DNA from 2 places in the Paenibacillus sp. sgz302164 genome. Region 2 is predicted to be linked to the other one. Evidence: riboswitches for the same ligand, from Rfam matches in the RefSeq annotation. Region 2 holds a riboswitch; the other holds the start of a gene.

Region 1 (3,467 bases), on a different contig from region 2:
GGCACCGCACTGGATAAGGTCTGGAACGGCGCGGAGAGCAGCATAGAGTACAAGTTGACGAATGCGGCTCCCGTCGAGTGGGTTCGCATCGATCCGGGCTATTCGCTCGTGCTGGAAAACAAGCATATCAACAATTTCATGTCGGCCCGGATAGACCCCAAATGGAAAATACGTTTGAACCTCGGCATCATTCAGCTTTTACAAACGATCTCCGGCTGGGTAGCCTGGTAGAAAGGAGAACGCTGCATGACTCTTTATATGAAGTCCGGCTATCGGGCGGCGCTGCGGCAGCCTTTTGCGGTCATCATGCTGTTCCTGTATCAAATGGGTTGGGGAGCCCTCCTCTATAAAATGGTGCAATCGGTGCTCGTGCCGCTCATGCATCGCTTTCCGGGAAACGGCCAGCCCAAGCAGACGCTGCATTTGTTCCTGGCCGAAAGCCAGTTTCAACTGCTCAAAACGGACCTGAGCCATTCCTATTTATGGTGGCTGGCGGTGCTTCTCGCTAGCCGCATGCTGCTTACGCCGCTGCTGAACGCCGGCATCTACTATTCGCTGATCCACACCGACCAAAATGCGGGATACCGCTTCTTTAAAGGCATATCGGAGATGTGGCTCTCCTTTTTCCTCTGCTACGCAGTACGGATCGCGCTGACACTGCTTCCCCTCGCCTGGCTGATCCCGAAGGCCGAGTCGATCTTTGCGCAAAGCGGATCTTACGAGAACGCCGCCGTTGACATGCTGCCATGGCTGGCCGGAATGCTTGCATACGGATTTCTCATGCATCTCCTCTTCATGCATCTGCAGTTCGCGCTCGCTGCCGGAAGCGGAATTCTCTCCACCCTGCTCGCCTTTGCCCGGCACCTGCTTCCTATCGTCGGCATCGCTCTGCTGCTTTTGATCGGGTCGGGACTATTGACGGGTGTCAGCGTCATCGCTTCCTACATCTGGGCAGGTCTGATTGCCCTTCTCATTTATCAGCTGTTCCCGCTTTTCAACATATTTTTGCAAATGTGGGTACTAGCCTCTCAATATCAGTTGTGGTCCGCCAAAGCAAATTCGTAGCGAACGCCCGCCGCTCTCTAAATCTATGAGCAATATTCAGCGAAAAACGCCCAAATATCGGAAAATATGCTCAAGCCCCTGAAAAAGGGGCTTTTTTTTGTCTATTTTCCGAACTATTTCACATATTTTTATAGAATAGTGCACTTGGAAGGAGGATTTTAGATATTTATGCCGAATCCTAAGCACTAGGAAAAATAAACCAACATTTCATGCCGAATTCCCGATTTTTTGGGAAACGGGGGAACCATTCCGGGTGAATTGATCTCGCAACACAGGGATCATAGGGAACCTTCAACCGAACCCTCCAGCTAACCTCGTAGGCACCGGAAGGAGACAAGCAGTTGAAAAAGGTTGTTGCTCTCGTTGTCAGTCTTGTTTTGTGTTTGAGTATTGGTGCAGGAAGTGTTTTCGCAGCACAATCCACTTTGGATGAAACGGTTGACGGATTGCTCGGAACTCCGTACAAGTATGCGGGTACGACAACGAAAGGCTTTGATTGCTCCGGATTTACCGCTTACGTGTTCGCGCAATTCGGTATCGACCTTCCCCATAGTTCCAAAGCTCAAGACGAAGAAGGCATCTGGGTTGATAAAAAGGACTTGCGCAAAGGCGATTTGGTCTTTTTCAACACAGACGGCAAAGGTATTTCTCACGTAGGCATCTATTGGGGAGACGGTGAATTCATTCACTCGGCTACCGATAAAGGTGTTATGAAGAACAAACTAAGTGAGTCTTATTACTCCAAACGGTACGTATCGGCCCGCCGCGTTTTGTGGGACGATATTTACAACCAACTGACTGCTGAATCCAAGTAATTTGATCGATTTATGTGAAAAAAGCCCCGGCAAAGCACGGCTCGTTTCTTGAGCGGCTTGCAGGGCTTTTTTCTATTCTAAACCATAACCTTATCTGCCGCGTCCAATAGATGAGGTGATGAAATGAACAAGACGAAGAAAAGCCGGCAGCGGCAGTTGGCCTGCTTGCTGGTAAGCAGTGCGCTGACGCTGGCTTTGGCAGCCTGCGGCAGCGATGCCCCCTCCGGGAATAACAGCGAGAGGACGCCGGAACCGTCAGCAGCGGCCAGTCCGGCAGTCAGCCCGACAGTTACTCCTGTCCCGTCCGCAACGCCGCAGGCGGATGCAGCAGCCGTGAAAAAAGGAACGGGATGCTATGTAGGCCTGGCCGATCCGCATACGATCGAGCTTATCGTGAACGAGAAAGCCGCCGCTTTCCAGTTGGGAGACGGTACGACAGATGCCGTGCAAAAGTTCAAGAAAGACGATCAGGTAGAGTTTGAATATAAAGAACAAGCCATAGAAGGCGACGCTTCGCTTAAACAGCTCATTTTAACCAAAATCGCTAAAAAACAGTAGCTCTCTTTGCGCAAAAAAAGAATCCCTCCGACTGTCCTTTCGGGAAAGTCCGGGGGATTTTGTTCGGAAGCGCCGCGCCGTCGGCTTATTTATTGACATAGACGCCTGTTTAACGTTAATATCGAGTCGTTGCCGCCGTCTCGGCCGGTTTATTTGAATGGATATACGTCCGGAAACGATTCGGACAAACTTAAAAAGAGGGCTACATAGTCCGGGTCAAACTGCGTCCCGCTGTGTGACAAAAGTTCTTGTACCGCCGTGTTGATCGATAAGCCTTTGCGGTACGGACGGTCGGAAACCATACTGTCGAAAGCATCGATAATTGCACAAATCCGGGCAAAAGCAGGAATGTTCTCGCCGCTTAGTCCGCTGGGATACCCTTGGCCGTTCCAGCGTTCGTGATGATACAGAATGATTTCCGCGATCTTCGGGTCCAAATCGGTGAACGCCATCATCATGTTGGAGCCCAGAACGGGATGCTGCTGCATAATTTTCCATTCCTGGTCGGTGAGCGCCGAATCCTTCAACAGAATTTGATCCGGTATTAACAGCTTACCGATATCGTGCAAGCAGCCTCCCTGGATTAACTGACGCGTTTGTTTTTCGTCCAATTGCAGAAGACTTGCCATCATCTTGCATAATTTTCCCACCCGCAAACTATGCTCGTATGTATTTACATCTTTCTTCAAAAGCAGAAGCAGTTTGTCTACATACAACAAATCTTTCACATTAGCCCACCTCTTTATCCCCCTGGAGCGGCTTAAACCAAGGACGGGTTCTTTTTCATACAAACAGCTGCGGGGGGATGAATACATAACTGTCACATCCAATCATTCACAATACTCAGCGTCGTCCCTAACAAATAAAAAAGATGGAATAAACCTCCGAAAACAGAGGGACCCCATCTTTTTTTTGTGGGAACCGGCTGACATAAGTTCCGTCAGAATAACCGTCATTGCCCCTTAAGTTTTGTGCGCCCGTCGTTCCAAAGGCATGCTTTTGATCTTTTTTACATAAAATCCCTTGCAA
Region 2 (3,467 bases):
CATGGGCTTGACGGATGCCATGAACCTCGATGGAGGCGCGAGCTCCGCCCTGTATGCGGATGGCGTCATGCTCACCGCGCCCGGACGACTGCTCAGCAATGCGCTTGTGGTGGAACGGCTCCGGTATCCGCAAATTCAAGTTGAAGTGAACGGGCAATTCGTGAACGAGTTCAGGGGATATTTGCTCCAGGAGACGAGCATGGTGCCGTTTCGCGGCATTTTGGAGAGGATCGGGGCGAAGTTTGACTGGAACGGGAACACGCGCACGCTAACGGTTCAGTACGGAGCCAACCGCCTGCTCCTGCATCCGGACGATCCCGTCATGCTGTGGAACGACAAGCGGGTAGTTCTGCCCGCCGCTCCCGCCATCGTGGACGGCCACATCTATATGCCGCTTCGCACCGTCATGGAGTCGCTCGGCGGGCAGGTCGCCTGGGACGCTGCGCTGTACCGCGCTTCCCTTACTTTTCCGTAACAGCCGCTCTGATCAGTGAATCCTGTTCATGCGGACAATTCTGTAAAAAAACTGGCCGCCGACTTGCTGCTCGACCTCCAGATACCCTTCCACATGGACGTAATCGCCTGTCATGTAGCCGATTGCGTCGGAAGTGCCGTTGTGAGCCAGAAAAAGCATGGCGGTCTTTTCATTGCTAACGACGAAACCCGTCTGCTCCTTGACCTGGAACTTGTCGGTAATCGTGCCGTGATGAGATCTTGCAATATGATGAAAGCGCCAGGCGCCGTCTTCCTTATTCAAAAAATAGAGCACCCGGTTCCGGACGCTGCCGCTGAATTCCCGGGTAACGCCGACTAGGCAGACGCCGCTGTTCAACATGAGAAATTCATCGATCTCGTAGTGCTTCAAACGCAGGCGCTGCAAGTTTTTATAGTGCAGATAGACTTCCATTTCGTCCACCGTGCTTTGATCGGCCGGGTCCTGCTTCGTGGCATAATACACTTCTCTAATAAAAGTATCCGTTTGGAGGTTCCGCGCGCCTTGAAAATTGTCGTATGTCTGAAAAAAACGACGGATCACGTCCATAATTTCCGGAGGGATCGCAGCGCTTATTTCCGCAGCATGATTATTGTTCATGATAACCGCTGTATTTTTTCTTAAAAACCACCGCTTCAAGACTGCTGTCAGCATGGAGATCGCCGTTCACCCGCTTCCTCTTTCTCCGAACATTTCTTCATTATAGGCGAAAAACGATAAAAATTCGATATAAATCGCAATTTTTCAACACAAAAAAGAAACATCCGTTTTCCGTGGCTTGCACAAAACAGATGTTTCTTTCATTTTTCAGACAGGCTAGCTTCTATATGATTCTCTTGGCGCCAACGTATCTCGCGCCCCAATACTTGCTCGACAAACTCTCGACGGCTACTCCTCTTGAAGAGGTGGATGAAATAAATTGATCATTCCCTAAATAAATACCGACATGATCGACAACACCGCGGCCAAAAAAGACCAAATCTCCCACCTTCAGATCGGATACCGGCGTTCCGGCATCGCTGTACATTTCGGCGGAAGTTCTCGGAAGATCGATTCCTTCCGCTTCAAACACATAACCGACAAGACCCGAGCAGTCAAATCCGCGCGGCGTCGTTCCGCCCCATTTGTACGGGACTCCCATGTAATTGCTCGCCGTCTGCACGATCAGATCGGTCATGGACGGCTGAGGCGGCGCAGGCGCAGGTGCGGGTGCGGGCGGTTCCGGCGGCGCCGTCCAGGCCGGCTTGTGGGGCTTGCCGTCCGCATTCACGATCGCGATCTGATTCGCATCGCTCCACTCGATCTTGGAACCGAACGTTTCCGTAATAAAACGAAGCGGTACGTATGTACTTCCCTGGATAAAAGCCGGGCTGCTCTCCAGGCTGATTTTCTTGCTGCCCACAAGCGCTTGCTGTTCGTCCGTCCTCAGTGAAACGACCTGATCCTTGGTCAACACCGAGACGGCGACCTCGCCTCCTTGCTTCGCCCATTTCACTTCATAGCCCAGTTTGTCGGTTACGGCCCTTAACGGCACTTGCAAATTCCCATTTTTGTCGATAAAAGGCTGCGCGTCCGTAAACTGCACGATGTCGTCGTTGACCTGGACTTTGACTGAAAGCGCTTGAGAAGCTTCCGCTTGGGCAGGCAGCAAAGCAGCGCCGGATACTGCTGCGCCGATAAAAGCGCATGAATAAACAAGACGTTTCAAAAAGATTGCCTCCCTGAGCCTCCGAGGTTAGTTGACGGGTTCGGGAAGAGGAATTCCCTTGACCGGTTCGGACATCCGAACCGATCTTTCACCCCAAATGAAGAAGTCCCCCGTACCGGAGCTTGTGCTGCTCCAAGATTCGGCATTTTTTTTTACTTTGATAGACTAGCATAGAATTCGGACAAATTTCAAATTTTGCGTCGCGGTAAAAATTCCCAAGGCCAAATCAGGCGTTTTGCCTGCTCCCAGCCTTAAGCCGGATCGCGCTCGACGCGGAGCGCAAACCTCATATGAGCGCCGGAAACTTGCGGCCGGTAGCGGTATACCACTTCAACGCGATTGTCAAAAACGTTGATTTCGGGCGCGGGCGCATCGGCCTCTACGCGGCAAGTCAGCCCAGGCATTGTCCACACATCGGGAGCTATGTCGGCGTCGTGAATATGCTTGCCCGCAATTTCGAAAAACAGCTCGATCTCCGCATTCGTCTGAAAATGAACGTCAACCGCGAGCCGGTCCTGCTCCGCTTCGGCATCGAACGCAATGCCTCTCAGATGCGTGTTCCAATGCTTGCCCGCTTCCCGGCGAATCAGCCTCATATAATACTTGTCTCCAGCGCCGGTTCGCCAGTGCATCGTCGCAGGATGCATTTGCCCGTTCGTGTTGCGGCTCCCGGTCATCCCGCCGATCATCAGATTGTCTTCGATCCAGGCCGTCGCCGTGCACAGATTCGAGTTAGCGCCGGGGCGATCCCGTTCGCACAGCTCTCTGAACTGCTTCCGGGCCAGCCGCCGGCCCTGGAACGCAGCCAGCGCCGGTTTAACGGCCGGCGGCACGTCGACCCCGACCAGAGCGATCATCGGGTCATGCTCGGATTCGCAATTGATCCCGGCGAGATACTCGTAGCCTTGGCCCAAAGCCAGATAAAGAAAGACGCCGATCGAGCTGTGGTCTCTCATTTCCATCTCATAGGCGCGCGAGAACGGCCCCGACAAATTTTCCAGATTCGGATTGTAAAATAAAGCGATGTTCGCCCACAGTCCTTGCTCGATCTCGCGGCCGATCCGCCGGAACGCATCCGTCTTGCTGTAGTTCCGCCAAAGCCCCAGCACGGTCAGATCGACGCCGTAATACGTCGTTGTATTGAACTCTGCGAACGACCCGAACTCCGCGAAAGCTTCAATGAACTTGCCCGCCTCCCGGTCGGCATGCCCGATCCAGTCCGCGATGCCGTACCGGTGTCCGAAATAGTGGCAGATGAACATATGC

Evidence for each region. A riboswitch is a leader RNA that binds a small molecule or an ion and turns the genes downstream of it on or off. The one in region 2 is predicted to bind cyclic di-AMP.
Region 1: another riboswitch for cyclic di-AMP. It lies ahead of AC0LWT_RS37680 (C40 family peptidase); the one in region 2 lies ahead of AC0LWT_RS36980 (C40 family peptidase).

The regions. Positions count from the first base shown of each region.
Region 1 covers NZ_JBVYOL010000049.1:57-3,523, reverse strand. Annotated here, with positions in the region: gene AC0LWT_RS37690 (M1 family metallopeptidase) at 1-231, shown strand, start outside; gene AC0LWT_RS37685 (hypothetical protein) at 247-1,065, shown strand; cyclic di-AMP (ydaO/yuaA leader) riboswitch at 1,266-1,403, shown strand; gene AC0LWT_RS37680 (C40 family peptidase) at 1,407-1,880, shown strand; gene AC0LWT_RS37675 (hypothetical protein) at 2,004-2,438, shown strand; gene AC0LWT_RS37670 (HD-GYP domain-containing protein) at 2,588-3,253, opposite strand.
Region 2 covers NZ_JBVYOL010000044.1:38,246-41,712, reverse strand. Annotated here, with positions in the region: gene AC0LWT_RS36990 (phosphodiester glycosidase family protein) at 1-475, shown strand, start outside; gene AC0LWT_RS36985 (hypothetical protein) at 488-1,147, opposite strand; gene AC0LWT_RS36980 (C40 family peptidase) at 1,317-2,201, opposite strand; cyclic di-AMP (ydaO/yuaA leader) riboswitch at 2,206-2,356, opposite strand; gene AC0LWT_RS36975 (hypothetical protein) at 2,453-3,467, opposite strand, start outside.